DNA from 3 places in the Vreelandella mediterranea genome. Region 1 is predicted to be linked to each of the others. Evidence: riboswitches for the same ligand, from Rfam matches in the RefSeq annotation. Region 1 holds a riboswitch; each other region holds the start of a gene.
The links. Region 1 has a riboswitch for thiamine pyrophosphate ahead of thiM (hydroxyethylthiazole kinase). Riboswitches for the same ligand answer to the same signal wherever they lie in the genome.

Region 1 (11,240 bases):
CACGTCGAAGTGAACTCGCTGGTCGGCCCGGACGGCGACGCCCATGTCTACTCGCCGCGCCCGGGGGATGCGCGCGCGCTGGCCGAGGCGGACCTGGTGGTGTTCAACGGCTTGCTGTTCGAAGGCTGGATGGACCGGCTGCTGGACTCCAGCGACTACCAGGGCCCGCTGGTCACGGCGACCGACGGTATCGAGGCGCTGGATTACCACCCCCACGATCACGGGCATGAGCGTGGACACGAGCATGATCACGACCATAGTCACGACCATGACCACGGGCATGACCACGGGCATGAACACAGCCATGATCATGCGCACGAAAGCGAACAAGCTCATGATCAAGCCCAGGACCACGTGCACGGCGATTCTGACCCGCACGCCTGGCAGGATATGGTCCAGGCCGAGATGTATGTCGCCAACATTCGCGATGGGCTGATCAAGGTGGATGAAGAGAACGCCGACGATTACCGCGCCAACGCCGAGCGCTATTTGGAAGAGATGGCCGAACTCGACCGCGAGATTCGCGCCTTGATCGAGGAGGTGCCCGCCTCGGCCACCGTGATCACCGGCCATGATTCGTTTGGCTACTTTTCCAGCGCCTACGGCGTGCGCTTTCTCTCGCCCTCGGGCCTCTCCACCGAGGTGGAGCCCAGCGGCGCCGGTATGGCCGCGCTGGTCGACGTGATCAACGATGAAGGCGTCCAGGCGCTGTTTCACGAGAACATGACCAATCCGGCGGTGATCGAGCAGCTCGCCGAGGAGACGGGCCTCGAGGTGGCCGGCACGCTTTACGCCGACGCCCTGGCCGCCGAGGGCGAGGCAAGCACGTATCTTGGCATGATGCACCACAACGCAGAGCTTTTGCACGGCGCCCTGGCCGAGCCCGGCCATGATGATCACGATCATAGCCAAGAGCACGAGCACGAGCACGAGCACGAGCACAGCCATGATCACGAACATAGCCACTGATCGAATCGCTCTCGCGTCATTCAAAGCGCCCCTCGGGGCGCTTTTTTATGCACTCGACGCCCTGTCACGAGCCCTTCTCTCAACGCAGCCCAGGCGTTTATGCGTTGCATTTTTGCCGCGGGATGAGGAGACTTAGCCTCTTTTCCTGGTGAACAAGAGTCAGCCCATGCGTTTAAACGCCGATTTTTCCCGGTTTGCCTGTGTGATGCCTGCTGAGTACGAGTGGGTGGATTCCCCCAGTGCCGGGGTTGAGCGGATGATGCTGGACCGCATCGGCGATGAGGTCGCCCGGGCAACGAGCCTTGTGCGCTATGCCCCGCACAGCCAGTTCGAGCGCCACGTACACGGCGGGGGCGAAGAGATTTTCGTGCTGGAAGGCGTGTTTGGCGACGAACACGGCCGCTACCCGGCGGGCAGCTACCTGCGCAACCCTATCGGGACCGGCCACACCCCACAAATAGGCGAAGAGGGGGCGCTGATTCTGGTCAAGCTTCACCAGTTCGAGCACACCGACACGCTACGCGTTGCGATGCCCGCGCACCGCCTACCCTGGCAGCCCGACCAGCGCGAGGGCGTGCGCTATAAAATGCTGCACACCCACGGCCAGGAACGGGTAAGCCTCGAGCAGTGGGAAGCCGATGTGACCGTCAATTACCCGCAACTGAGCAAGGGGCTGGAGATATTCGTGCTGGAGGGTGTGCTTTGGGAAGGCGGCACCGAGTACCCGGCAGGCAGTTGGTGTCGCTATCCGTTTGGGTCACTGCCTACGCTCAAGGCGGGAAGCGACGGCGTGCGCCTGTACCTCAAGCGCGGGCATCTGTCCGCGGCGTAGCCCGCTAAAGGCCGCCAAGGCCCAGAAACGGCAACAGCGTCAGCAGCGCAATCAACGCCACCGCGACGAGGGTGAGCACTACCTGAATCGGGTGAGCCATAAAACGCCGCCATAGCGTCGGCGCCTCGCCCCGGGCCCTGGCCTGCTCGAAGGCGTGGCGCTCGCTTTGCTGGCGGCGCTGCTGGTACTCGGCAAGCGCCGTGTCGGCGGCCTCGAGCTGGCCCTCATCGCGCAGCCAGATCGCATCGACCCCCAACCGGAAAAAGCCCGCCTGGGTCTCGTAGACATCGAAGCCGCGCTCAAAGAGTAGCGCGCGCACCTCCGACGCCTCTTCATCGGTGACGTGGCGCAGCCGAAAAAGCAGATGCGCCACGCTAGTCGCCCTTCTCGGCCATCAAGTCCGCCTGGATGACCTCGATCCAGTAGCCGTCCGGGTCTTTCACGAAGATGACATCCTTCATTTTGCCCTGTTCGGCGCGCTTCACAAACGTTACCTCATTGACGTCGAACCAGGCCTGGGCGGCATTGAGATCCGGCACGCTAAAGCAGATATGACCAAAGCCCTGGGGCTCGGCGTTGCCGTCGTGATAGGCGAAATCTGCCTGCTCTTCGGTGCCCCAGTTGTGGGTCAGCTCCAAAAGGCCTTTTTGGCTGAACGTCCAGGCCGTACGCTCCCGGGTATCTTCGGGAATCTGCTCGCCGTTTTCGACATTGGCCAGAAAGTAGAGCGAGAACTGCATCTCGTCGAAATCGAGCCGGCGCAGTACCTGCATGCCAAACACGCGCGAATAAAACGCCAGTGCCGTTTGTGGGTCTTTCACCCGCAGCATGGTGTGGTTGAGACGAAAACCTTGCGTGTTGGCCGGCGCGGGTACGACGCCGGGATGCTGCTCGCCTTGGAAACTCATGAAACACTCCTTATTTAACGCGAAACTTTGACGAAACCGAGACTTTGTACAAGGCTGTAGTCTAATTGATACAGGTGCAACGCACATTCAACGCCCGCTCGACATACAAACTTAACCATGAGGGCAGACTTTGGCTAATTCCAGCCCTGCTTTCAGGAGGCATCATGTCTCGTGACCGTAACGTTTTCGGTGAGCCTTTAACACCCTGCTGCCATAGCCCAAAAGCAGGTTTCTACCGCGACGGTTTTTGTCGTGTAGGCCCAAATGACATCGGCGTACACTCGGTGTGCGCCATTGTGACAGAAGAGTTTTTGGCATTCTCCCAGGCGCAGGGCAATGACCTTGTCACACCGCGCCCGGAGTTCGGCTTTCCGGGCCTGGCGCCGGGCGACCGCTGGTGTCTTTGCGCCAAGCGCTGGCAGGAAGCCGCCGATGTCGGTTTGGCCCCGCCGGTCATCCTGTCCGGCACGCATGAGAAAACCCTCGACATCATCCCGCTGATCACCTTACAGCAGCACGCCATGGATGCCGTACACTAGATACACGCCATGGCTTTACAAGCCACCTTAGTATCCGGATAGTAGACCCACGACAGGGGCGCCCGGCAACGGGCTGAGACGTACCCTTTGAACCTGAACCGGATAGTACCGGCGTAGGGAGTCGTGGTGTTCTCACCACCTCCCTCCCGGGAGGACGCCATGACTCTACCCCCCCTTGGACGCTACCTGAGCGCGCTACATGACGCGACGCCGCTCGTACACTGCATGACCAATTTCGTGGCCATGAATTCGACCGCTAACCTCGTGCTGGCCATTGGCGCCTCGCCTGCCATGTTGCATGCCCAGGAAGAAGCGCCGGATTTCACGGCGATCGCGGATGCGCTTTCGATCAATATCGGCACCATCTCCCCGCATTGGGCAGCGTCGATGATGGCCTGTGCCGAGGTAGCCAGGCGCCAAACAACGCCTTGGGTGCTGGACCCGGTCGCGGTGGGCGCCACGGCGTATCGCCAAAGACTGTGCGAAGAGCTTTTGGCCCTCGAGCCCACGGTCATTCGCGCCAACGCCTCGGAAATATTGGCCCTTAGTGGGCTTGAAAGTCGCGGCCGCGGCGTGGACGCCGCCGCCAATGTCCAGCATACCGACGACGCTGCCATCGCACTTGCCCAAAGGCACGGCTGTGTCGTGGCCATGACCGGCGAGCAGGACTTCATCACCGATGGCACCCAACATGCCCGGGTCACCGGTGGCCACGCGCTGATGCCCCGCGTGACTACGCTGGGCTGCGGGCTTAGCGCCATCGTGGCCGGTTTCGTTGCCGCCACGCCCGAGGAACCCTTCAAAGCAAGCGTGGCCGCACTTGCCGGCTTTGCACTGGCGGGCAGCCGGGCGGGGAAAAAAGCCAGCGGTCCGGGTAGCTTTCAGGTCGAGCTGTTGGATGCGCTCTATCAACTGACGCCCGAGTCGCTATCGCGTCAGGGCCTTTGGGAGAACGTCGACCAGGCCAACAGCCAGGGAGCGCCCCGGTGAGCCTCGATCTTTCGCTTTATCTGGTGACCGACGCGACGCTCTGTAGTGCTTACGGGCTCGAAAAAACGGTCGAGGCTGCGGTGGCGGGTGGCGTCACCGTCGTGCAGCTTCGCGACAAGCACGCAAGCGATGCGACCATGATCGACCAGGCCAGACGCTTGAAGGCATTGCTGGCGGGTAGCGGCGTGCCGCTGATCATCAACGACCGCCTCCATGTGGCACTCGAAAGCGATGCCGACGGGCTACACGTGGGCCAAAGCGACGCCGCGGTGCTCAGCGCCCGCCAGGCGCTAGGGCGTCATGCGTTACTCGGGCTTTCCATCAACACCCTGGCGGAGCTTCAAAACGCCCCGCTGGATACGCTGGACTACCTGGGGTTCGGCCCGGTGTTCGCCACCATCAGCAAGCAGGACCACGCCAAGCCACTGGGCTTTGAAGGTCTTGCAACCCTCACCCAAGCGAGTCACCTGCCAAGCGTTGCCATCGGCGGGCTGAAGGCGGCGCACGCCCAGGCCGTGTTCGACGCGGGCGCCGACGGCCTGGCGGTGATCTCGGCCATTTGCGGCACGCCCGACCCCTACCAGGCCGCCCAGGCGTTCAAACGGTGAAGCACCAACTCGAGCATGTCTGCGCCTTCGTGAAGGTGGCCGAGCTTGGCAGTCCCCGAGGCGCGACGTCACCACCCCACGCCGGCACACTTTCTTTCGTTACTGGTGGCCACGGTGCCAAGGCCGATGCCCGACAGCTTCACCACAGCGTCGAGTACGTCGTGCTGGCCATGAACGTGTACGCTTTCGGGTAGAGCTCTAAACAAAAAGCCCCGCTAACGCGCTGTTAGCGGGGCTTTTTTAGGCGCGGCGCAAGCCTTTAACGTTAAAGGCTTGCGTTGACCACCATGCAGTCCATGCCCTGGGCGTGCAGCGTTTGGCAGGCGGCAATGGCGCGCGCTTCGTCGAGTGCGACGACGCGCGCGCGGAACACCGGCGTATGGCCCTCGACGGTATCGACCGCGGCACGGCCCCCCACGTCATTGGGCAGGCGCTGAGCGGCCTGGCGGGCGAGCTGTTCGGCGTGGCTCGCCTGGCTAAACGCGCCCACCTGAATCCCCCAACCACCGTTGGCGCTGGCCACGGAGAGCGGATCGGCCATGGTTTGCTGCTGCTCTTCGATCAGCGCTTGCAGCGGGTCGTGGTGCGTGACGGGTGCTGCGCGGGAGGGCTGGGGTGCAGGCGCCTGATTGGCGGCAGCGGCCGGTGCCCGCGCACTCGTATCCACATTGGCCAGAATAGGAGAAGGCGGCATGCTGGGCGGCGGCGTGGTGAGCGGCGCCGAGAGCCCAGGGAAGCTCATGAACTCGCGGGAGAAATTGGTATCGGCAAGCCAGGACGGGTTATCGCGAAGCCCGGCCCTGGCGAAGCTGCGATCGAGCAGGTCGGCCATGTGCTCATCCCGCGACGACGAGCTGAACCCGCCCATGACTACGGCGATCATGCGCCGGCCATCGTGCACCGCCGTGGTCGCCACGTTAAAGCCCGAGGCACGGATAAAACCGGTTTTCAGACCGTCGGCACCGGGGTAGTCGCGCACCAGGCGGTTGTGGCTGGTATGACGGGTCCCCTTATAGCTGAACTCCTGTAGACCGAAGTAGTGGTAGTACTGGGGAAAGTCCTGCATCACTCGAGTAGAGAGAATCAGCATGTCCCGGGCGGTGGTGATCTGGCCGTCGTCGGGCAGGCCCGAGGCGTTGCGGAATGTAGTACTGTGCATGCCAAGCTCACGCGCCTTGGCGGTCATCATATTTGCAAAGCGCTGTTCGCTGCCGCCCACCGCCTCGGCGACCACGACGGCCACGTCATTGGCCGAACGTACGGTTAGCGCGCGGATAGCGGTATCCAGCGGGATGGTGCTGCCCGCCGAGAGCCACAGCTTGGTGGCCGGCATGGCGGAGGCCTGGGCGGAGACCGCGAGCGGTTGGTCGAGGCGTAAATCGCCGTTTTCGACCGCCTCGAGGGCCATGTAAATGGTCATCATCTTGGTCAGCGAGGCGGGATAACGCGGCAAATCGGCATTTTCCGAGTAGAGCACTTCACCGTTTTCCAGATCGACCACGATGCCCGCATAGCGCGGGTTACCGTCGGCATGAGCAGTACTGCCCAGTACCAACACCGCCATGGCGACGGCGCACATTAGCCACCACCGCATGGCGGTGTTTGAAGTCACTCCCCTCGCTGCCATACCTGCCCCTTGCTACTCGCTTTAATTGATCTCAATGCCCGGGACTCACGGCCTTCGTCCCAAGCGCTCAGGTTAGCACGTACCCGATCACAGTAAACGTATTCTAAAGTGAGAAAAGGGTCTGTTTTAGTAGCACGCATAAAAAAACCGGCCCCCAAGGGGCCGGCTTTCACTCGACTTTTAAAAGCGTGCTTTCAAAAGCGGTGCGATCTTACTCTTCCGCAGCGGCTTCTTCGACGGCCGGGCGGTCGACCAGTTCGACGTACGCCATGGGCGCGTTGTCGCCTGGACGGAAACCGCACTTGAGAATGCGGATGTAGCCACCGGGACGTTCGGCGTAACGCGGGCCCAGCTCGTTGAACAATTTGCCGACGGCTTCTTTAGAGCGCGTGCGGGCAAATGCCAAACGGCGGTTCGCGACGCTGTCCTGCTTGGACAAGGTGATCAGCGGCTCGATAACGCGACGCAGTTCCTTGGCCTTGGGCAGGGTTGTCTTGATGACTTCGTGCTCGACCAGCGACACGGACATGTTTTTGAACATGGCCTGGCGGTGCGAGCTGTTACGGTTTAATTGACGACCACTCTTACGATGACGCATGGTTGTGATTCCTTACCAAACTGGGACTCAAGTCGACGCTTACGCGGAGGCCTTGTCGTCCTTCAAGCTCGCGGGTGGCCAGTTCTCCAGCCGCATGCCAAGGGAAAGACCGCGCGCTGCCAGGACATCCTTGATTTCGTTCAAGGACTTCTTGCCGAGGTTCGGGGTTTTCAACAGCTCCACTTCCGTGCGCTGAATCAAATCACCGATGTAGTAGATATTCTCGGCTTTCAAGCAGTTCGCGCTGCGAACGGTCAACTCAAGATCGTCTACGGGGCGCAACAGGATCGGATCGATATGATCCTCTTCCTCTTCGACTTCCTGCTCTTTATCAGCTTCCAGGTCGACGAAGGCGGCCAGCTGCTCTTGCAGAATGGTCGCACTGCGGCGGATAGCCTCTTCCGGATCCAGAGTACCGTCGGTTTCCAGGTCGATAATCAGCTTATCGAGGTCGGTGCGCTGCTCGACACGAGCGGCTTCGACCGAGTAGGAAACGCGGCGGACAGGGCTGAAGGTGGCATCCAACTGCAGGCGGCCAATAGCACGCGTCTCTTCATCAGAGCCGCGGGCGTCAGCCGGTTCGTAGCCACGACCCAGCGCCACCTTAAGCTGAATTTTCAGCTCGGCACCTTCATTGACGTGTGCAATGACGTGGTCCGGGTTGACGATTTCGACGCTATGATCAAGCGCAATGTCGCCAGCGGTGACGACGGCTGGGCCCTGCTTGTTCAGCGAGAGCACCGCCTCATCGCGGCTGTGCATCTTGATCGCAACATCTTTCAAGTTCAGGAGGATTTCGATTACATCTTCCTGCACCCCTTCGAGGGCACTGTATTCGTGCTCGACACCGGCAATTTCAGCCTCTACCACGGCAGCGCCGGGCATGGATGAAAGCAGAATGCGACGCAGTGCATTCCCCAGGGTGTGGCCAAAGCCGCGCTCGAACGGTTCGAGAACGATCCTGGCATGATGTGCGCTGATTTCTTCGACCTTGATATCGCGAGGACGAAGAAACTCTGTCACTGAACGCTGCATATGAACACCTTTCAGGCTGCCAAACGGATACTGAGTACTCTAGAGCGTGTACTCAAGAGCATCCGGGCGGTGCGTAGGACGAACCGCCCGGGCTTCAAGAAGCATATTTGCCAAGCAAACGGCTTACTTGGAGTACAGCTCGACGATCAGGTTTTCGTTGATGTCGGCAGTCAGGTCACCGCGTTCAGGCAGAGCCTTGAAAGTGCCTTCCATCTTCTTGGCGTCGATGTCGATCCAGGCGATATCGCCACGGTTGGCCGAGATGGTCAACGCGTTTTGAATACGCGCCTGGTTCTTCGCCTTTTCGCGAACGGTGATCACGTCACCCGGCTTCACTTTGTAGGAAGCCACGTTAACGCTACGACCGTTGACGGCAATCGCCTTGTGGCTGACCAGCTGACGCGCTTCAGAGCGAGTCGAGCCAAAGCCCATGCGGTAGACGACGTTATCCAGTCGGGATTCGAGCAACTGCAACAATACTTCACCGGTCGCGCCTTTCAGGCGAGCGGCTTCTTTGTAGTAGTTACGGAACTGCTTTTCGAGTACGCCGTACATACGACGTACTTTCTGCTTCTCACGAAGCTGCAAGCCGTAGTCTGAAAGACGCTGACGACGCTGGCCGTGTACACCCGGAATCTGCTCGGATTTACACTTTTTCTCGAACGGAGTCACGCCACTCTTCAAGAAGAGGTCGGTGCCTTCACGACGAGACAGTTTGCACTTCGGTCCAATATAACGAGCCATGAATCTCTCTCCTTAAACGCGGCGTTTCTTAGGCGGACGGCAGCCATTATGGGGAATGGGCGTCGCGTCTACGATGCTTTGCACGCGGAAGCCGGCGGCGTTCAGTGCGCGCACGGCGGATTCACGGCCGGGGCCGGGGCCCTTGACCAGCACGTCTACGTTTTTCACACCATACTCGGCTGCAGCAGTCGCTGCACGTTCACTCGCTACTTGAGCTGCGAACGGGGTACTCTTACGAGAACCTCGAAAACCCGAACCACCGGCAGTTGCCCAAGAAAGCGCATTGCCCTGGCGGTCTGTGATCGTCACGATCGTGTTGTTAAAAGAGGCATGGATGTGCGCAACGGCGTCCACTACCTGCTTTTTAACCTTTTTACGGTTACTACGCGGGTTAGCCATGTTGATGTCTATTCCTGTCTTAACGCCGGTTCTGCCTTAGTTACAGAACCTGCGTATTATTTGCGGATCGGCTTACGCGGGCCCTTACGGGTACGCGCATTAGTCTTGGTCCGCTGACCACGCAGCGGAAGACTACGACGATGACGCAGACCACGGTAGCAACCCAGGTCCATGAGACGCTTAATGTTAAGCGTGACATCACGGCGAAGGTCGCCTTCTACGGTGTACTTGCCAACTTCAGAACGCAGGGTATCGACTTCTTCAGCCGACAGGTCCTGGATCTTGGCAGTATGGACGATACCAGCGGCGTCACAGATGTGAGCGGCGCGGGTACGGCCAATCCCGAAGATATAGGTCAGCGAGATCGCCGCATGCTTGTTGTCCGGGATATTGACGCCTGCAATACGGGCCATCAGCTTACTCCGAAATTTGAGCGGCTTGCTCGTTTGTTCATCTTTAAAAGGCGCAACAGCATACCCCTTTTACTGCCCGAAGGCAAGGGGTATGCCACGCCCGCTTAAATACAGCGCGGGGTTTAGCCCTGACGCTGCTTGTGCCGCGGTTCGGTGCAAATGACGCGGACAGCGCCATTGCGACGAATGATTTTGCAGTTACGGCACATCTTCTTTACGGAAGCTCGAACTTTCATCGTTCTTTCTCCAAAAACGGCTCGCGGCACGTCCGGGGTGTTTGGCCAAGTGGTGTCGAAACACGCGCCTGGCCAAATGCCTGGGAGGCAGTGCTTAGCGCACTATGCCACCGCTACCGTAGCCTTTCAGGTTGGACTTCTTCATCACCGAGTCATATTGATGCGACATGAGATGCGACTGCACCTGAGCCATGAAGTCCATGATGACCACTACCACGATCAGAAGGGACGTGCCGCCAAAGAAGAACGGGACGTTCCAGGCAACGATCAGGAACTGGGGCATCAGGGAAACTGCAGTGATATACAGGGCACCGAACAGAGTGAGACGTGTCATCACCTTGTCGATATAGCGAGCGGTCTGCTCGCCGGGACGAATACCCGGCAGGAACGCACCTGACTTTTTCAGATTGTCAGCTACATCCTTGGGATTGAAGACCAGCGCTGTGTAAAAGAAGCAGAAGAATACCACTGCCGCCGCAAAAAGCAAGATGTAAAGCGGCTGGCCGGGGCCAAGCGCTTGCGATGCACGCTGCAGCCACTCCATTCCTTCACCGGCACCGACCCACTGCCCGATCGACGCCGGGAAGAGAAGGATGCTGGAGGCGAAAATAGCCGGAATGACACCGGCCATGTTCACTTTCAGGGGAAGGTAACTGCTTTGGCCCGCATACATCTTGTTGCCGACCTGGCGCCGTGGATAGTTCACCTTCAAGCGGCGTTGGCCACGTTCGATGAATACCACGAATGCCACGGTGGCGATCCCTAGCACTGACAGCGCTAACAGCGGAAGAACATTCCAGGCCCCTTCGTTGCGGGCAAGCTCGAAAGCCTGACCCACGGCGCTGGGTAGCCCGGCGACGATCCCGGCAAAGATCAACAACGAAATGCCGTTGCCGATACCCTTCTCGGTGATCTGCTCACCTAGCCACATCATAAACACCGCACCGGAGACGAACGTCACCACGGCAGTGAAGTAGAAGCTAAAGTCAGCGCTGTAAGCGATGCCTTGGCTAGCCAGGCCCACGGACATGCCGGTGGCCTGGATAAACGCCAGTATCACCGTGCCGTAGCGGGTGTACTGACTGATCTTTCGGCGGCCGGACTCGCCCTCTTTCTTGAGTTGCTCAAGCTGAGGGGAGACCGCAGTCATGAGCTGCATGATGATCGACGCCGATATGTAGGGCATGATGCCCAAGGCGAGAACACTCATACGCTCCAGCGCACCACCCGAGAACATGTTGAACATGCCCAGGATGGTGCCCTGCTGCTCCCTAAACAAGGCAGCAAGCTGGTCAGGATTGATACCGGGAACGGGAATATGGGCACCGATACGGTACACCAC
Region 2 (11,240 bases), 690 kb from region 1:
GGTCAAAGGTTTGCGAATAGGCAAGCGTAGCCAGCTTGTAGCGCGTCAACAGCGGCTCCTTTTCCGTCTCGACCAGCGCTCCCCATTGTTCCTGCAGCCAGGCCATCGCGCGCGCCACCCTCACGGGTACGTTGATCATTGTCGGGGTTTGTCCCAGTGCAGCGGACAGCCGAGACGCCACTTCGCGCACCGTTACAGGCTGCCCCCCGGAGATGTTGATCGCCCGCCCGATAAGCGCCGGGGCGCGCGTCTCGGCTTCACAGATAGCCCACGCCGCATCGCGCAGGTCGGTCAGTTCGATGAGTGCTCTGCCATCTCTGGGCAGCGGAATCCTTGGGCGACCGGCCAGCTCGGCGAGCTTGGGGAGGATGATACGATCGCCCGGCCCCACCAGTGCACGGGGGCGGATAGCGCAGCAGTGAAGAGAATCTCGTCTGGGTGACAACACATGTTGTTCGGCGGCCAGCTTGGTACGCGCGTAGTGGTTGAGCGGCGGCTCAGCAGGCTGGCTTCGTTCATCGATCCGAAGCCGGTCGCGATAAGCGGCAAAAATAGAAGGCGAGGAAACCAACACAAACCGAGTTGCCCCGCTTTGTGCAGCAGCGTCGAGAAGTCGCTCGGTCATCGTTACGTTGTGGCGCTCAAAAGCCTCTCGGGGACCCCAACTGGCCGACAAAGCGGCGGCATGAATCACGCTATCGACCTCATCCAGCAACGGTGAAAGACTGGCCTGAGCGCGTGATAAATCCGCTGCCACGAAATCGGCACCCAAGCCGGTAATTACCTTGCCCGCCTCTTGCGAGCGCCCCGTGGCGCGTACCACATGTCCGCGCGATAGCGCCTCGCGCACCAGCGCCATGCCCAGCCCGCCCGTGGCGCCGGTAATCAAGAGACGTCGGCTCATACGCGCAAGACCATGGCACTGGCGCTGATGCCTGCCGCCGTTCCCAAGAGTAAAAGATAGTCGCCCTCCTTGACCGCGCCGGTGGTCAGCGCATGGGCGAGTACGGTGGGAATCGAGGCCGCAATCTGGTTACCGGTGGTCGCAAAGATATTGACCACTCTGTCGCTACGCGGCGCAAAGAGCCGCCGCACATGCTCGACGCCGGGCGCACTGGCCTGATGGCACACCACGCAGGCCAGCTCATCGCGAGTAATATTGGCCTGGCCCAGCGCCTGCTCGATGACACCGGGCAGCGTTTTGGCGGACGCCTTGAAAATCCCGAAGGCGTCCATCTCGAAGCAGGCGCCAGCTTTCAATGCCTCAAATCCCTCTTCGATGCGCAGCTTCGTACCGCCCGCCCGTAGCTGAGCAAGCCCATGGTGGGCACCGTGAGTAACCGATGCACTACCATATAACCCCTGCTGCCGATCGTCGCTTGCTTCGATCGCCAACGCCGCTGCGCCATCGCCAAAGATAGCGCGCGTTTTAGGCTCATGGGGATTAAGACCCGCCGAGGCGATATCACTGGCGAACAGCAAAACACGCTTCCAGCGCCCGCAAGCGATGCCCATGGCGGCGATATCCAAGGCCGTCACAAACGAGAGGCAGGTCTGGTTGACATCGAAACTGGGCACGCCGGAATCTCCCAAGCCCAACTGGTGCTGTACCAGCGCGGCCGTAGAGGGGATCGGCTGCTCCATTACGCCACACCCGCCAATGATCACATCCGGCAGCGTTTCGCCCCATCCCGCTCGAGCCAATGCCTCGCGAGCCGCAATCGCGGCCATACTCGAGGTGGTCTCTGCCCCGCTGGCAACGTGGCGAACGGCGATACCAAACTGGCTCTCGGTCCAGCCGGTTGTAAACCCCTGTTCCTCATCCAGCTCAAAAGAGGAGAGCTTTTTTGAGGGGCGGTAACTGCCCCAGCCTACAAGCGCGAAATTACTGATCATGGATGCTCGTCTATTCAGTATGCTGGCTTACTTTAAACCGGGCTTTGATTCAATTGCGACCATAACCATAATAAAAATTAGCCACCCCTTAATCACTTGCTACATCCTCGTGGCTGCATCAAACTACTTTTAGCGCGGCTGAAAGTCGCGCGTAACGCTTGACGGGGTGCCGGTAACGCCGGCTGAGATGGTGCCGATTCAACAGCACTGATCCCGTTGAACCTGATCTGGTTAGGACCAGCGTAGGGATCAAGCGACAGGCAGCAACTAAAGATAACCTCACCCTGCCTCAGCCTCCCTTTGCGCGTCCTCTCTATTTAGTCTTTCTAAAGGGAGAGCCTCCATGACGAAAACAGCCCACTTTCTGGCCGAGACCGCCCAGGTCGATGCCGCCGCCATCGCGCCGCTGCCCGCCTCCACCAAGCGCTATGTGGAAGGCTCGCGGCCGGACATTCGCGTGCCGTTTCGCGAAATCACCCTGTCGCCGACTACCACCAGCGAGGTAGATGAAGAAAACCCGCCTCTGCTGGTCTACGACACCTCCGGCCCTTACACCGACCCCGACGCCCAAATCGATTTACGCCAAGGCCTGCCAGAACTGCGCCGGGCGTGGATCGAGGAGCGTGGCGATACCGAATTTCTGGAAGGATTGACCTCGGAGTACGGCAACCGCCGCGCCAACGACCCCACACTTGCCCAGCTGCGTTTTGATTTAAAGCGCACGCCGCGCCGGGCCAAGGCCGGTAAAAACGTGACCCAGCTGCACTACGCCCGCCAGGGCATCGTGACGCCGGAGATGGAGTTTATCGCCATTCGCGAAAACCAGCGCCGCCAGGCGTTGGGCACCGCGGAAGTCGAGCGCATTTTAGGCCACCAGCACCGGGGCCAGAACTTCGGCGCGAGCATCCCGGAAGAGATCACGCCAGAGTTCGTGCGCGACGAGGTGGCCCGCGGCCGGGCGATCATTCCCAACAACATCAACCACCCGGAAAGCGAGCCGATGATCATCGGGCGCAACTTCCTGGTGAAGATCAACGGCAACCTGGGTAATTCGGCGGTGACCTCCTCCATCGAGGAGGAAGTCGACAAGATGACCTGGGGCATCCGCTGGGGCGCGGATACCATCATGGACCTCTCCACCGGGCAGAACATTCACGAAACCCGCGAATGGATCCTGCGCAACTCGCCGGTGCCCATTGGCACGGTGCCGATTTACCAGGCGCTAGAGAAGGTCAAGGGCGTGGCGGAAGACCTCACCTGGGAGGTGTTTCGCGACACGTTGATCGAGCAGGCGGAACAGGGCGTGGATTACTTCACCATCCACGCGGGCGTGCTTCTGCGCTACGTGCCGCTGACCGCGAATCGCGTGACCGGCATCGTCAGCCGCGGCGGCTCCATCATGGCGAAGTGGTGCTTGTATCACCATCAGGAGAGCTTCCTGTATACCCACTTCGAGGAGATCTGCGAGATCTGCAAGCAGTACGACGTGGCGTTCTCTCTCGGCGACGGCCTGCGCCCGGGCTCGATTGCCGATGCTAACGACGAAGCGCAGATGGCGGAGCTCAAGACCCTGGGGGAGCTGACCCATATTGCCTGGAAGCACGACGTGCAGGTGATGATCGAAGGCCCCGGCCACGTGCCCATGCACCTTGTGAAAGAGAACATGGACAAGCAGTTGGCGTACTGCGATGAGGCGCCCTTTTATACCCTGGGGCCGCTGGTGACGGATATCGCGCCAGGGTACGACCACATTACCTCCGGCATTGGCGCTGCGATGATCGGCTGGTTCGGCTGTGCGATGCTTTGTTATGTGACGCCGAAAGAGCACTTGGGGCTGCCCAACAAGGAGGATGTCAAAACCGGCATCATCACCTACAAGATTGCCGCCCACGCGGCGGATCTGGCCAAGGGCCACCCGGCCTCCCAACGTCGTGACAACGCGCTATCGAAAGCGCGCTTCGAGTTCCGCTGGGAAGACCAGTTCAACCTGGGGCTGGACCCGGACACCGCGCGCAGCTATCACGACGAAACCCTGCCCAAGGATTCGGCGAAGGTGGCGCACTTTTGCTCCATGTGCGGGCCGAAGTTCTGTTCGATGAAAATCAGCCAGGAAGTGCGCGATACCTACCGTGACACCGCCCCGGGAAGTGACGCGGCGCGGGGCATGCAGGAGCAGGCCGAGAAATTCCGCGAGGAAGGCAGCGCGCTTTACCAGAAGGTGTAACGCGCCAAGGCGTTGACGCTTCGCTGCCATGGCCTCGATGGCCCGCGCTTGATGTAAGCGGGCCATCGAGGCCGTTTTTTCGAAGGTGCGCGATGTCGATCGAAAAAACCCGATTCAACGTCAAGGGACAATAGAGTTGTTAACCCAAGTTATGTATTCTTTGGGTTTCCTTTCAGAGAGCGACCCGACGATGAATAGAAAAACCTACCTGGCGGCCTCCCTTGCGCTGTTGGGCGGTAGCGTACTCAGCGGCTGCGGCGACGACAGCGACTCGGCCGCCGATACGTCGATGCTGCGCTACATCCCGGCGGACTCCCCGTACTTCATGGCCACCCGGGAGACGATGCCGGAGCAGGAGGTGTTCGATTTCTACAAACGCACGATGCTCTTCGATGAAGGCCTCGAAGAGGACATGGAGGAGTTGCGCGAGCTCCAGCGCCGAGAAACCGATGCGCAATCCCAGGCGTTCATCTCGCTGATCCTCGCTCTCGGAGAAGAGGTCAAAAGCGTAGAGACCCTGGACGACCTGCATGAGCGAGGTATCAAGGCCGCGCCCCAGGCCGCTTTTTACGGCCTGGGCATCCTGCCGGTGATGCGCTTTGAACTGGAAGATAGCGCGGCATTTCGCGAAACCCTCGAGCGCGTGCTGGCCAATGCCGATATAACACCGCGCACGGGCACCACAGACGGCACCGACTACTGGGTGCTGACCCCGGAAGACGATGTCGAGATCATCCTGGCCCTCGTCGACGGGCAGGCGCTGCTGTCGCTGGTGCCCGATGATGCCAGCGATTCCTTGCTGGCCGAGGTACTGGGTAAGAATCTGCCGGAAGAGAGCCTCGATGACACCGGCGCCCTCGCCGATCTCGAAAGCCGCTACGACTTCACCCCCTACGGGGTGGGCCAGATTCGCACCGCCCGCGTATTGGATGAGTTGAGCTCGCCCAGCCACGCAGGCACCGAGGCCCTGTTGGCGTCGGCCGGTGAAGAGCCGCTGGACTTGTCCGCCTGCCAGGCGGATCTCGACCGTATCACGGACCGCTTCCCCGGTATCGCGATGGGCTCGCGGGAGCAGGACCTGAACGGCCGCTCGGAGATGAACCTGATCGTGGAAACCGACGACGCGATCGTTAGTGACATGCGACGCCTGGCCACCGACGTACCGGGTCTGGGAAGTAAAGAGGGTCTGGCGAGCTTTGGCATGGGTTTGAGCCTACCGGCGCTACTTGAAACCGTTCAGACATACTCTCGTCAACTGCGCGAGAACCCCTTCGGCTGCGCCGAGCTTCAGGCGTTGAACAGCGTCTGGGACGATGCCAATAAAACGTTGAGCCACCCACTCATGATGATGGTTGGGCCTTCGCTTTCGGGTCTGTACACCCGAGTCGACAGTTTCTACGTCGAAAACGGCATGCCAGCGGGCACCGGGCTTTTGACACTGGCCTCCCCCAACCCCATGGCGCTGCTCCAGAGCGCCAGCAACTTCCTACCGGGGTTTGGCGAGCTAACGCTGACGCCAGGTGGCGACGCTCAGCGCGTCGAGAGTATTCTGCTGCCTCCGAACGCGCCTGAACTTTACGCCGCCATGTCCGAGTCCGCTCTGGCACTGGGCCTTGGCAGCGACGACCCCTCGTCACTACAGGATGACCTGCAGGCCTCGTCCGCCGATGAGAACCTGCTGATGCACGGGTTCATATCCGGCGACTTTTTTCATACGATGGCAAAAGTCGCCGCACAATCACCCGGTGACGACTTCTCCAAGGCCGATATCGAGATGTTTCGCCACTACGGGGACATCTACGATCAGATGGAGTCGTGGATCACGGTTGGCGACGGGGGCCTGGAGATAGGCTTCTCGATCGAAATGGCCGAAGAGTAAGCAGCCATTACTCACCACGCGTAGCGCCGCCCAAGCGCTACGCTTAAGTAAAACCTGCTCTCAAAAACAAAACAGGGGCCCGAGGGCCCCTGCTCACTATTCTAAAACTGACTGACTTTACTTCTTGGCGGCGTCTTTTAGCTCGCCTTTACCTTTTTGCGCTTCGCCTTTGGCTTGCTGGGCGTGGCCCTTGGCTTCGGTTTTTTCGCTACCGGTTGCTTTGCCAGCAGCTTCTTTCACTTTGCCCGCAGCTTTGTTGGCGTTACCTTTCGCTTTATCTTCGTTTGCATTAGACATGATCATATACCTCTAATCCGTTAGTAGGGAACGTGCATCCTGCAAGGAGACAATCACTGTCTTTCGCTTTACAGGTATCTATTAGAGTAGCCGGTGCTGAAAAAGTTGCGTTAATTTCTTTCGGGCAATGCCGTGGCCTTCCACCTATTGAGCAACCAGTGCAGGCAGGCCATGACCATCAACGTGATCGACAGCGCCACGAACATCGATGAAAACCGGTAAAGCGCACTGTAAACAAGGTCCTGGCTTGGCCCAAGCGACTGGCCAAACAGAATGCCTAGCGTGGTCATACCGCCAAACCCGACGCCGGAGCCCCCCGCCTCGCGAACGTGTTCGCGGGCAAAAAGCATCAAACCCAGCCAATAAATCATGATCGCCAGCAAGAAGTGATTGCTCTGGGTATAAAGCAGCATCTGCATCACCAGCGCCATGTTGCACCCTAAAAGCGTCCCGATGATCCGCCGGATGGACGAGGCCTGGGCCCCGGCATAGCCCATGGCGAACAGCACCAGCACGGTCGCCATCTGGGCGGAGAGCGAATCGCGCAAATCAAAGGTTTGAAACACCACGAAAGAGAGGGTGGCGGTAATTCCGCCGATCAACGTCTCGTGGCGAATTTGCGCGGCCGGTTTTTCGACCCGCGGGGGCGGCTGGCGAGGCGTCACATCGGGAAAGAGCGTGTGCATGAGCATGGCGATGATGACCGCCAGCACGCTAGCAAGCAGGTTATTGGTTAAAAGCTCGCCCAGGTCCACCCCGGGGTAGCTTGCGAAGTGCAGCAGAACACTCAGGGTCACCACGCCGTTGGCGGCGTACAAAAATAACGGGCCTTTCGCCATCAGGTTAAAGCGGAAAAGAAAAATGCCCAGCACTACCAGCGTCATCATCACCGGCATATGCTGTAACAGGCCGATGATCAGGCTGACCTCAACCACGTTGAAGGTGGCGTTGCCCAGAAACTGGCGAACGATGCTGGCATTCAGCAAAGGCACCATGCCCAACAAAAACATGGGAAATACGGTGAAGAAGACCCCGTAGTTCCAGCCCATTATCTTGCTGATGACGAACCCGATCGTCGCGCCCCCGGCCACGCGCAGGCACTGACGCAGGCCGTTTTCGTCCAGTATCTTCTCGCGCGCCGGCCCACCAAACACGTACGTCATGAACGCCTTGATGGGTCTGGCGTCAGTCAACCGGTGTTTAGTCGAGCTGGTGTTAGTAGACCTGACCTTAGTAGACCCGACCTTAATAGACATAATGTAGCCAGCTGATCAAATGCGCCTGCAGCCACGCGAACGGGTGCGCCAGCGCATGTTCGCCGGGCAGCAGCTGAACGCTCGCCCGGGCGCCGCTGGGCGGCATCACCGCTAGCGGGTTTTCCAATGTAACGTGCAAGCGCAGGCGCTGGGCATCGCGCACCCACCGGTTCGAAGTGGGGATATCGGCCAGTTGGCCGTTGGCGCTGATCTGGCCTTCGCTCACGCCGGCGTCCAGCGCCGTTACACGGCCTTCGAAGATATGCCCGGGCAGCGCATCCAGTATCACTTTCGCTTCGTCGCCGACGTGCACGTGGCGCAGGCTCTTCTCGCGAAAGTCCGCCACGATATCCACGCCGCCCGCCACCAGCGCTAGCACGGGCTGGCCCGCCTGCACGTAATCGCCGGGTTGAAGTTGCAGGTTGGTCACCTGCCCCGCTTCCCTAGCGCGCACCTCGGTACGGTCCAGATCGAGCCGCGCATTGGCCAGTGCGTTGCGGGCCTGGCGCAGCCGAAGGTTGGTATCGCCTTCTTCACCCAACTGCGCCTCGAGGCTTTCGATTTGTGCCTCGGCCGCGCGCACGTCGGAATTGGCGGTATTCGCCGCCGCGACCCGCTGTTCGTACTGCTGGCGGGAAATGCTCTGGCGCCCCACCAACGACTCCGCCCGCTGGCGTTCGCCGCTAAGCTCGGTTGCAGTGGCCTGGGCGGCGGTCAACGAGGCGCGCGCCGCGGCCAGGTCGGCCTGCAGGCGCTCGTTCTCCTGGGCGGCCTGCTCGACATCCAGCTCCGCCTTGGCGAGGGCGATCTCGTAAGGCTCGGGGTCCAGGCGAAACAGTACATCGCCCTTGGCCACTTGCTGGTGGTCGCGTACCACCACCTCATTGACCGGTGCGCTTAGCTGCGGCGCGATACGGGTGACAGGGCGCATGATGCGCGCCTCGGGCGTGAGTGGCATGAAGCTGTCGGCTACCAGAAAGTAGACAAACAAAAGGGCAAAGGCAGCCAAAGCCACCCTTACCCATCGGGTAAAGCGCTGATCGGGAGACATCGTATTTACTCTTTCAAACCTTGGCGGGGCCCAGGTCGATTCAAATTAATACGTTAGTCTACCAAATAATTAGCAAGCTAACAATATGGCGGCATTTAAGGCGCCATATACCCACAAAAAACCCCACCGCGGGGGTGGGGTTTTGAAACGCTGCTACGAGCTCGCTTTAGAAGCGGTAGCGTAGACCGACACTGGCCGCGTCGAAATCGTAGGCCGATTTATCGAGGTAGCGCATGTAGTCGGCGTTGATCGCAACGTTCGGGGCGATATCGAACTCAGCACCGCCGCCGTAGGAGAAGCCGCTTTCACGGTCGAGATCGAAATCCACTTCCGTCATACCCGCCAGGCCGTAAAGGCGAACGTTAGGCGCAACGGGGGCGATACCCTTGGCATAGACACCGGCCAGGTAATCGAGCTTGGCACCACCGTCGGAGCCGCCGGTACCCAAGTGGCCTTCCACGGCGAAGTAGTCGTTGAACTGAGCGCCGCCGCGCAGGCGCAGGCCTACGTCATCGCGCGAGGAGCCGCGGTCCGGGTCCAGGCTCCAGAACATGGCATCGCCACCGATATAACCTTCCGGGTAGCCAAAGGATTGCTGCGCCTGGGCCGATGCCGCGAAAGCACTTGCGCCGAGAACGACAGCGGCAGAGGTGAGTGATAATACGGTCATCTTCATAGGAGGTACCTTAGTTAAAAAACAGTGTTTCCTTACGTTTTTTAAGTTTGCCCCAGAATGGCGCTCAACGCAACTTCTCAGCGCACCTTCGAAAGGCTCAGCACCACGATCCCGCCGACCACGACCGCCCCGCCCAGCAGTTGAACCGGGCCAAGCATCTGACCTAAAACGAAATATCCAAACACCAACGAGGCCACGGGCTCGAGATTCATGACCGGGGCATTGCGTGCCATATCCAGGCGCGGCACAAAAATAAACAGCGTCGAAAACCCGGTGCCGTATAACAGTGCCAGCAGCACAAGCCCGGTCCAGCCGGCGCCGTTGCCGGGCAGGTCCATGCCGCCGGGCACCGCACCAGTAACCGCCCCTATCACCATGGCAAAAAAAACGGTTTGCATGGTCAACAGGGTGCGCAAGGTACTGCCTACACTGGCCAGGCGATGCTCGGTAATCCATAGCGCGTTGGCAAAGACGAAACCGGCGAGCAAACCAAAGCCGATACCCGCCATCCATTCGGGGCCCATGCTTTGCGGCGTTGCAAGCCAGGAGGGGATATCCAGCACGACCAGCAGGCCGATCAAAATAGTGCCCATTATCAGACACTGTCGAAGTGTCGGCCGCGGCCCACCGAGCGCCCAGCTCAGCAGTGCCAGCTGAATGGGAAAGGTGTTGACCAATAAAAGAGCCACGACGACGGGAAGTCGCGCCACCGCGGAGTAGAGGCTCAGGCTTTGAACGGTGATCAAAAGCCCCACCGCCAGTTGCCAGGGCCAGGTCCCTCTTGGCAGCCAAAGGCTTTTCCTCTGTACCCACACCAGCGTGATCAGGATCAAACAGGCGACGCCGGAGCGGGTTAAAATAGCCAGCAGTAGGCCGGTCCCATTATCGAAGGCGAGCCGTGCCGAAACGTGATTGGCCGCGAACATACTGGCCACCGTTACCAGCAACATGATGGCTAAATGGCGCGGAAGCGGCGAAGTAGATAAAGCTGACATAGCGACAGATCGGCTCATATTGGATAAATAAGGGGCAAGAACTAGCCATATTACATGGATGGCCCGCGCGCTTCAGCGCTGATTGCGTCAGAACCGTCATGCTACACTAAAGTCGATTCCCCGCTTTAACTTAACCCCACCCAAGAGAAGGCTTGTATGAATGCACCGGTTCTGGTGATCAACTGTGGCTCCTCCTCCATCAAGTACGCGCTGATCGATTCGACCCCCGATACACCACGTCTTTCAGGGCTTGCCGAGCGGTTGGGCAGCGCCGAGGCCTGCTTGAAGGGGAAAACCAGCGCGGGGGAACGTTTTACCCAGGCGCTTCCCCACGCCGACCACGCTCAGGCGCTTAACGCCATACTGGATCGCCTGGAGGGCCGCTTGCCCGTGGCGGTCGGTCACCGCATCGTTCATGGCGGCGAGCACTTCACCCAGGCCGCGCTGATTACCGATGACGTCATTGCCGCCATTGAAACCACCGCCGCTTTGGCGCCGCTTCATAACCCGGCGAACCTGGCCGGCATCACCGCCACCCGCAGCGTGTTTGCGGCATTGCCCCAGGTCGCGGTGTTCGATACCGCCTTTCACCAGACCCTGCCCGAGCGCGCCTACCGCTACGCGCTACCCGAGGCGCTTTACACCCAGCACGGCATCCGCCGCTACGGTTTTCACGGCACCAGTCACGCCTTCGTAAGCCGCCGCGCCGCCGAACTCAGCACCCAAGGCGAAGGTGGCTGGCTGACCGCGCACCTGGGCAATGGCTGCTCCACTGCGGCGGTGTGGCACGGCCAAAGCGTGGATACCAGCATGGGGTTGACGCCCCTCGAAGGGCTGGTCATGGGGTCGCGCAGCGGGGATGTCGACCCGGGCCTTCACGCCCACCTGCACCGCCAGTTGGGCTGGTCACTGGATAAAATCGATGAGGTGCTCAACAAGCAAAGCGGGCTTTTGGGGCTTTCCGGC
Region 3 (7,955 bases), 710 kb from region 1:
CCACCTTTCCCCTTGCTGTTCGGCCAGCGATGCCGATCACGCGGCCGCCACGCTCAAGCGTTTATGCCAACTGCCGGTGCCGGTCGAAGTAACGCATGACTTTACGGGCTGGCCAGGCCCTAAACGCCGCCGCGTGGTTAGTCATCATGGTTAGGCGTGTGTTGATTACCGGCGCGCGTTCGGTGGCAGCGCTGGAGCTTGCGCGAGACTTTTGTGTTGCGGGCTGGGAAGTGCACATGGCAGACAGCGTCACGGCGAGAATGGCGCGCTGCTCAAGACTACCCGTCCGGCTGCATCGCCATCCCGCACCTCGTCAGCAGGGCCATGCATTTCGTCAGTGGGTAAGGGTACTGGTCGAGCAGCACGATATAGAGTTAGTGGTACCAACCTGCGAAGAGGTGTTCCATTTGGCCGCCCCCAGCCTGCATGGCTGGTTGGGTGAACGGCTTCTGGCACCTTCGCTTAAGACACTGCGCACGCTCCATGACAAATTGGCCTTCGTTCGACACTGTCAGAAATCGGGGTTGCCGGTACCCAACAGCGAGCCGATAGAGAGCATTGAGCAGCTAGCATCTTATCGCGCTACCTGTCATGAGTGGGTATTTAAGCCGCGCTTTAGTCGTTTTGGCGATCAGACATTGATCACCCCAGAGGCGGCTACCTTGGACAAGCAGGTTCCGAGCCCCACGGCCCCCTGGATGGCGCAGGCCTATGTAAGCGGTGAAGAGGCCTGCTTTTACGCCGTTGCCCACCACGGCAAACTCGCTGCCTTCAGCGCTTATCAGTCGGATTGGCGTATGGCCGGCAGCGCCTGCTACGCCTTTGAGCCTTTAGAGGCCCTGCGCTACGCGAGGCTTCACACACTGGCCATGGAGTTGGCAGCGAGTAGCAAAATGCATGGTCAGTTCGCCTGCGATGTCATCTTCGATAAGGCTGGCGCGCCTTTTTTGCTTGAGTGCAACCCTCGCGCAACCAGCGGCGTGCACTTGTTTGGGGGAGAGGGGCATCTTGCCCGAAGCATGGGCGATGGCATACCCACGCCCGATAGATCACCCGCTATCCGCTACCTGGGCCCAGCCATGTGGCTGTTTGGGTTGCCGAAAGCGCTCCGCCATGCACGTTTGGCGCACTGGTGGCATTGTGTGCGGGCCGGTAGTGATGCGATTTCTACTCCCTACGACCGCTGGGTACTGATCGGCGCCTTGACCGACGCGGCGGCCTTTGCGATTAGCGGCCTTCTTCACAAACACTCTACCAACGCCGCCACGACCCATGATTTGGAGTGGAACGGCGAGGAGCTGCCCTGATGAGTTTTCCCCAACCGGTGCTGGATGCGTGGCATCTGGTCGCTTTGTCTCGTGATGTGCCGCGCGGCAAAGTGCGTAAGGTTATGTGTTGCGATACGCCAATAGCGCTATTTCGTACTGATGAGGGTATCGGTGCATTAGTGGATCGCTGCCCTCACCGCAACTACCCGCTCTCCGAAGGACGTGTCACGAGCAACACGCTGGAGTGCTCCTACCACGGTTGGCGTTTTGGTCGTGATGGTCACTGCGCCGAGGTACCGGGATGTGAGGTTGAAACCACTTGCGACGCGCGCCTGGCGGCCACGCCAATGCGTGCAGTGGAGCGCCACGGTGGCGTGTTCGTTGCGCTCTCGGAGGCGGCCCCGGCTGAGCCGGAGCTGCCACCAGATCTTGGCAATCCAGCGCTTGATCACTTCTGGTGGCAGCAGGGGACCTGGCGTGGGCGCGCCTTTGATGCCATAGAGAACGTGATGGACCCCTTTCATACCAACCATCTGCATCATGGCTTCATTCGCCGCCGCGATAAGCGCTTGCCCGTCGAACTCGTCGTGACTAGCCATGGCAATGGGATCGATATGAAAATAGAGCAGACCCAGCCCGATACAGGTCTGATGTCACGTTTTCTCGAACGCGATCGCTCGCATAGCGTCTCGCGCTACTATCCCCCCACCACGGTACAGGCGCGCTGGGAAGGACAGACGAAGCTGACGCTCTGCGTTACGGCGATTTTTACACCGGCCACCGCGGGTACCTTTACGCCCTTTGCCTGCTTTTCGACGCCCAACGGTATGGCACCCCATTGGCTCAAGCAGGCTGCCATTCGTCTGTTTCTGGCCCCGGTCGTTGCTCAGGATCGCAAAGCCCTGGAGCGACAGCATGAGGTGATGACTCACTTCGGCCAGCCAAAATTCATTTCGGGCCCTGGTGATATTTTAAAAACGCGCCTGCATCGCCTCTGGATGGGCGAAACGCTACCCAAAGGCGAAGACCCGACCGTCAAGGTAATGCTTTAAAATGGAGCATGCGTTGCAGCTACTCCGCCAGCGTTAGCCCCATCTGCCAGAAGTCGATTTCCAGGCGAGTGGCATCGCGAAATATCTTGGTGAGTTCCGCGAAGCGCCCGGGCGACACCTCGGCCAGCCGCGCATTCAACCATTCGAGCTCCGCGTGCATCGCGCTTTGAAACTCTTCGCCTTCGTACATGGCAATCCAGGCGTCATAAGGACTATCTGCGCCGCGCAGGGTAGAAGATCGAGCATTCAGCCAGTTGGCGATTTCGCCATAGCCGACCAGGCACGGCGCAAGGGCGATATGCAGATCGAGCAGATCGCCACGGCTGCCGGTATCCAGCACGTAGCGGGTATAGGCCATCGTCGCGCGGGCTTCAGGCAACTTTGCCAAGTCGTCTTCACTGATGCCCCACTCGCGGCAAAAGCCGATGTGCAGGTCGAGCTCGACATCGACGATGGCTTTCATTCCCTCATGAGCTTGGCGCAGGTCGGCAAGCGTGGGGCTCTTGTAGGCGGCCAGCGCGTAGGCACGGGCGAAGTGAATCAAAAACAGGTAGTCCTGTTTCAGGTAGTGGCGAAAGGATTCTTCAGCAAGTGTGGCGTTGCCCAATTGGCGCACGAAGTCGTGCTCGATGTAAGCGCGCCAGTCGCTTTCGCAAGCGGTGGTGAGGTCGTTAAAGCAGTAGCCCATATTTCCTCCGGGGGTAGAGATCCGAAGGGCAGGCGAGAAGATCGAGGAAATGGCGGGGAAGGGGGCTTGCGATCATGGGAGAGCGAGCCGGCGCCATCGCTTGATCCCTACGCCGGTACCCGCGCTTTTTGAATAAGCGCATTAGCCGGATCAGGTTCTGCGGGACCCGCGCTTGGCAGCGAAAAGCTCGCCCTGCGCCATCTCAGCCGGAATTCACCGGCACCCCGTCAAGCAGTTGTCTTGGCGAGTCTAGGGCTGGGCGGGGGGAGATGCAAGTCAGGCTATAGTCGAATTTCTTTGCCCCATCGAGAATCGCTGAGGTAAATTTACTTGAGTAGCGGTATCAACTTTAATGAACTTGCCGCGCTGTTCATCGAAATTGAGAAGACGGCCGTATAAACAATTTTAAGCACCCATTAAGCCAAGGAATCGCTTTGGATATACGCATTGATGATTTAAAGAGCCCGGAAGTGATCAGCTTGATAAGCGAACACCTTGTCTCAATGGAACCGACGGCGCCACCCGAGAGCCGCCATGCACTCGATCTTGATGGGTTGCGAAGCCCCAACATTACATTCTGGACGATATGGGACGGCTCTCAACTTGCAGGTATCGGCGCACTAAAACGCCTTTCTCGAGAGCATGGAGAGATCAAGTCCATGCGGACGGCACAACGCTACCTGGGTCAGGGCGTTGCGTCCCGGTTGCTTTCGCACATTGTCGATGAAGCCAAAAGGAACGGGTACGTTTGGCTGAGCTTGGAAACCGGTTCGATGGATTATTTTGAGCCAGCAAGGAAGCTATACGCCTCGTTTGACTTCGCACCATGCCCACCATTCGAAGATTACGTAGAAGATCCGAACAGTGTATTTATGACCAAATATATCGCCTGAATCAGGTTCAGCGGCAATAGTGTTTGTTATCCCAAAAGACATGCTCTGCGTCATCTCTGGCAGATACCCTCGACACCTCGACAAGCAGTTTAGGACGGTGGAGGAAGGCCCAAGAGGGTGGTCAACGGTGCTACGGGTTAATTTAATCGATGGGGGCATCAACACTCATCATCACAGCATGTTGCGATCTGGAAGCATCGACATTGAACAACGATAACAAAACGGGCTGGGAGACCTTCTACCGCGCCAATCAAAAGCGAGCTGCATCACCGCTGTTAAGGTGCTGCTTATTCTCAGTGCGAAGGATATAGCGTTTCAACCGCAGGGTAGCCCGGACACTATCCATTAACTTCATGGCGGCATCCTTTTGCATGAATATTTTATATGTATTTATATACAGCATTATTGAGAATGGCAAATCTTGCCAGCACGCGAATTTTGGATAATCAGCCAAAATTTGCTTTGCTAGTAATAGAATCAATAAGGTAGATTTGATCAGAGCGGCTAGATAACCCCAATGAACGTGCCGGCACGTTCATTAAGGTTATGCAGCCGGCTATATAATCACTGTTAGGGCATGGGTATGACGAACCGATGATTGTATACCTTGATCAGAACAAGTGGATTGAGCTTGCACGTGCCATTAACGGTGTGGAGAACACGGATGAAGCCGAGCTGCTGAGGAGTAAAACTCCAGCAGTTCTTGGGTCTGGCTGCATTTTTCCACTGTCAGCCATTCACATCATCGAGTTTTCTAGAATAAAAAAAGACCAGCGTCGATCGCGTCTTGGAAAGGTCATGTGGGATTTTTCGCGAGGCATAACCACTTCCCCTACGCGCGATATTATTTGTTGGGAGCTAGAGCTGGCATTTTCTAGGGCGGGGTACCAGATTACTCCAGAACCATTTGAATATCTCGGTCGCGGCATTCCTCATGCCTTTGGTGAGGTGCTGGAAGGAACGATTGCTAAAATGTTCCCTGATGAGATCGATAGGGCAATGTTGTGTGGGCTTGCGGATATACCGCCGATTCAAGGAGGTACGAAGACGTACCGGGAAAATTTTGTAAACCACCTGAGTTCTCTCCACGAGCGAAAGCATGATTTGGACAGGTCAAAATGGCAAAACTGGCTTTATGCGATTTCCATGGTTGATATTCTAGACCCATTGCAAAAGGTAATGACTGAAAACCGCATACCAAACGGAGAGTTCGAGGCTTGGGGGACTGAACGACTTAGCGAGTTTTTGGAAAGCATGCCTACCCGTGCAGTAGATATTCATTTGCATCGCCAGGTTTTAAAGAACCCAGCATACAAGCCAAAACTGAGTGACTTAGAAGACTGGGCAGGCCTCGGTTCCGCAGCCTGTTATGCTGATGTGGTGATCTGTGAAAAACACTTTGCCGATATGCTGCGGCGGGACGGATTCAAGACAAAAGCAAAAATAGAGACCAGCCTGTGTTCATTTTTTCAGGGGGTTGGTTAGCCCTAACAAGTTGCTGCACCCGGAAAAATTACTCGCTACGCTCCCAATTTTCCGGTGAGCAAAGCGTTAGGAGTCTAGATGACATTCGAACAAACTATATTGATAGCGCTATTAACCGTATTGGGTGGGGGTGTTGCGTCTGCATTTGTAACCTCGATCCTGACAAGTAGGCGAGATCAAAAAAATTACACAAAGAAAAAATATGAAGAGCTTTATGGCCTTATTGCCAAAGATAGTACTGATTTTGCAAAATGGTATCTTGGCTATATGGCAGTATTTGAAGGAGCACTTCCGCTAAGTCAGTTGAAGAATAGAGCCTCTACCACGACTATGGATACGAAAGCAAAAGTGCTAATGCTTGCGGCTCTTTATGCCGAAAATCTCTCAACAGAGATAGAGTTGTACTTCCAAATTAAGCAGGCACTTATTTCCTATATTAATGAGGCATCAAAAAGAGCAGATAAAAATGTCGCGTCAAAAATCTCCCTAAATGATTTTCATGCCTTACGAGTGAGCTTTGATAAGGAAAAAAACAATGTGTTTGAAAAGCTTGTTAACCTTTCAAAAAGCTTATGACTTGGCGCGGCATGACGCTCCTAACAAGGCAAAGCAGTTCGGTCCTTCGGGCCCGGACGTCGCTTCGCTCCGCCGCTGTTTGCGACGTTAGATATTGAGTAGGTGAAGGAGCATGTAATGAAGAAGGGATATAGAACGCCCATTATTGCAGTCACTGTCCTAATATTGGCCGTAATGTTCAAAAATCCAATTGAAGGAGCCATAAGTCGTATTAGCTCCATAGAGTGGGGCGATAAAAAATTCTCCTTTGCAAGCGCACAAGCATATCAGGGAGAACTAAGCAGTATTGCTCTTTACTATTTAATGGGCGCGGCATTGAGCGATTCTGGGAATGCAATTTCATCTGGCATTAGATATGGGGACAGAGAGGCAATCGCACTAGCAGAACTCAAAGAACAGGGGTTGGTAGAATTCGAGGTGGAAAAATCGAATTCCGATAGTCCGGAAATGCAAGGTACGTGGGCCGTGATGAATCTAACACCAAAAGGGAAAGCTCTTTTAAAAGAGTTGGGGTTTCACTTTGGGATGTAAGGCATCGAGAGTTTATCTAACAAGTGGCTGTTGTCGGACGCACCTACGCTGGCGCTACGGTGCGCCGCAAAGCCAAGGCGTTGGGGATCAAAACAATGAACCTATCTCGAGAAGAGGCCATGATCTATGCAGCGCTAATCGCTGCGGTTGTTTCTTTGATATCTGCTTTCTTGAGTTACGTATCGATCAAGTCACATGAAGTCACCAAGGCTAGCAGAAGTCTTTTAGAGAAAAACTTCAACCTTCTTGGGTCATTGATATACGAGTTAATGGCATACAGTACTGGGATGGTAAAAGCAAAATCAGATGATCAATTCGATGAGAAGCGAAAGGTGGCGAACGAAACTATCGTCGCAGTAGACAAACTCAGACGTAACGCCAGGTATTCTCTCTGGGGATTAGATAAAGGATTGCGCACTATTCAATGGATGCCAAACTATATCGCACACAACAAGAATGATCGAAAGAGTGATCGAGTTAAGAAAATCCTAAAACTTGGAAACGAGCTACGTGATGCGATAGATAAAGCACTTATGCAAGCGTACTTCACTAACGGACGCTCACGATTGCGCGATAGAATGCGAGTAAATTATAGAGCATGGAAACTTCGCAAATATTTCGATAACTCCAAGCCAAGTGACAATGAAGTCCAACAAAGCTAATCCAGCCGGCGCGCCAAAGGCGCGCGGCTGATTAGCGACGTTAAGTTTATAGGAGAGTATTGAGGCAATGCCGAGGTCTTTTGGCTTGGTTGACAACAAAGTCCAAGAAGCAGAGTACTTCCTGGATCGTATACTCTCATCTGGATTCAGCATCTACGGCTTAAATTTCGATACGGTTGCGTTTGCAGCTGCAGCAAGAAGTATCACTTTTGCAATGCAGTCTTCTTTGACAGGAATATCCGAGTTCGATAATTGGTACGCCGCTAAGCAAGAGAGCTTGAAAGCACAGCCTTTGTGTTCTTTCTTCAATCGCCTCCGGAGGGTGACGCAGCATATTGGTGAAAGCCCTATAGGAGGAGGGCGCTCTTCATGTGAAGGGATCGTTCACTACTTCGCTGAATTTAAAGAGCTAGGAGAGATCCCTGAGCCAAACGTTGCTGTAGCGTGCGAGAAGTTCTACAAGATTTTGTTGGAATTGGTATACGAGTGCTATTTGGAGTTCAATCCTCTCATCAATGGCCAGTGGCGATTAACGAAAGAATATTTTCAATCACTAGGTTTAACAATCGAAGACGCTGAAGAGGAGCTTGGGCTTCCTAGAGGCTGGTCTGGCGTATCAGGCCTACCTGAAGATATTCGGTGGAAGTATCTACGTAAAGAAGCCGATGGCTGCAATGCGCAGGAGCAATTCGAAAGATGGCTCGGGAAAAGGGTTCCTCACCCAGACGACGAGGTGTAGAAACTTAACAATGCCAAGCACAGCGACGGCTTTTTCACTACGGCTTCGCCTCCATTACAAA

Region 2: linked by a shared signal. The riboswitch ahead of thiC (phosphomethylpyrimidine synthase ThiC) and the one ahead of thiM (hydroxyethylthiazole kinase) in region 1 are both predicted to bind thiamine pyrophosphate.
Region 3: linked by a shared signal. The riboswitch ahead of tenA (thiaminase II) and the one ahead of thiM (hydroxyethylthiazole kinase) in region 1 are both predicted to bind thiamine pyrophosphate.

The regions. Positions count from the first base shown of each region.
Region 1 covers NZ_OZ310198.1:196,725-207,964, reverse strand. The annotation lists gene ACWFVE_RS01045 (metal ABC transporter solute-binding protein, Zn/Mn family) at 1-969, shown strand, start outside; gene ACWFVE_RS01040 (cupin domain-containing protein) at 1,136-1,801, shown strand; gene ACWFVE_RS01035 (DUF6164 family protein) at 1,806-2,174, opposite strand; gene gloA (lactoylglutathione lyase) at 2,176-2,709, opposite strand; gene ACWFVE_RS01025 (DUF2237 family protein) at 2,874-3,248, shown strand; TPP riboswitch at 3,293-3,385, shown strand; gene thiM (hydroxyethylthiazole kinase) at 3,408-4,238, shown strand; gene thiE (thiamine phosphate synthase) at 4,235-4,846, shown strand; gene ACWFVE_RS01010 (hypothetical protein) at 4,843-5,040, shown strand; gene ACWFVE_RS01005 (D-alanyl-D-alanine carboxypeptidase) at 5,112-6,440, opposite strand; gene rplQ (50S ribosomal protein L17) at 6,685-7,071, opposite strand; gene ACWFVE_RS00995 (DNA-directed RNA polymerase subunit alpha) at 7,111-8,106, opposite strand; gene rpsD (30S ribosomal protein S4) at 8,230-8,850, opposite strand; gene rpsK (30S ribosomal protein S11) at 8,863-9,249, opposite strand; gene rpsM (30S ribosomal protein S13) at 9,306-9,662, opposite strand; gene rpmJ (50S ribosomal protein L36) at 9,785-9,898, opposite strand; gene secY (preprotein translocase subunit SecY) at 9,993-11,240, opposite strand, start outside.
Region 2 covers NZ_OZ310198.1:891,276-902,515, reverse strand. The annotation lists gene ACWFVE_RS04210 (NAD-dependent epimerase/dehydratase family protein) at 1-904, opposite strand, end outside; gene ACWFVE_RS04205 (3-oxoacyl-[acyl-carrier-protein] synthase III C-terminal domain-containing protein) at 901-1,896, opposite strand; TPP riboswitch at 2,049-2,162, shown strand; gene thiC (phosphomethylpyrimidine synthase ThiC) at 2,240-4,120, shown strand; gene ACWFVE_RS04195 (hypothetical protein) at 4,311-5,999, shown strand; gene ACWFVE_RS04190 (CsbD family protein) at 6,117-6,296, opposite strand; gene ACWFVE_RS04185 (DUF2955 domain-containing protein) at 6,407-7,459, opposite strand; gene ACWFVE_RS04180 (HlyD family secretion protein) at 7,542-8,603, opposite strand; gene ACWFVE_RS04175 (porin family protein) at 8,770-9,279, opposite strand; gene ACWFVE_RS04170 (EamA family transporter) at 9,357-10,274, opposite strand; gene ACWFVE_RS04165 (acetate/propionate family kinase) at 10,431-11,240, shown strand, end outside.
Region 3 covers NZ_OZ310198.1:904,533-912,487, forward strand. The annotation lists gene ACWFVE_RS04220 (hypothetical protein) at 1-154, shown strand, start outside; gene ACWFVE_RS04225 (ATP-grasp domain-containing protein) at 147-1,307, shown strand; gene ACWFVE_RS04230 (Rieske 2Fe-2S domain-containing protein) at 1,307-2,320, shown strand; gene tenA (thiaminase II) at 2,340-3,008, opposite strand; TPP riboswitch at 3,096-3,245, opposite strand; gene ACWFVE_RS04240 (GNAT family N-acetyltransferase) at 3,443-3,901, shown strand; gene ACWFVE_RS04245 (hypothetical protein) at 4,496-5,386, shown strand; gene ACWFVE_RS04250 (hypothetical protein) at 5,465-5,962, shown strand; gene ACWFVE_RS04255 (hypothetical protein) at 6,080-6,493, shown strand; gene ACWFVE_RS04260 (hypothetical protein) at 6,517-7,155, shown strand; gene ACWFVE_RS04265 (hypothetical protein) at 7,241-7,894, shown strand.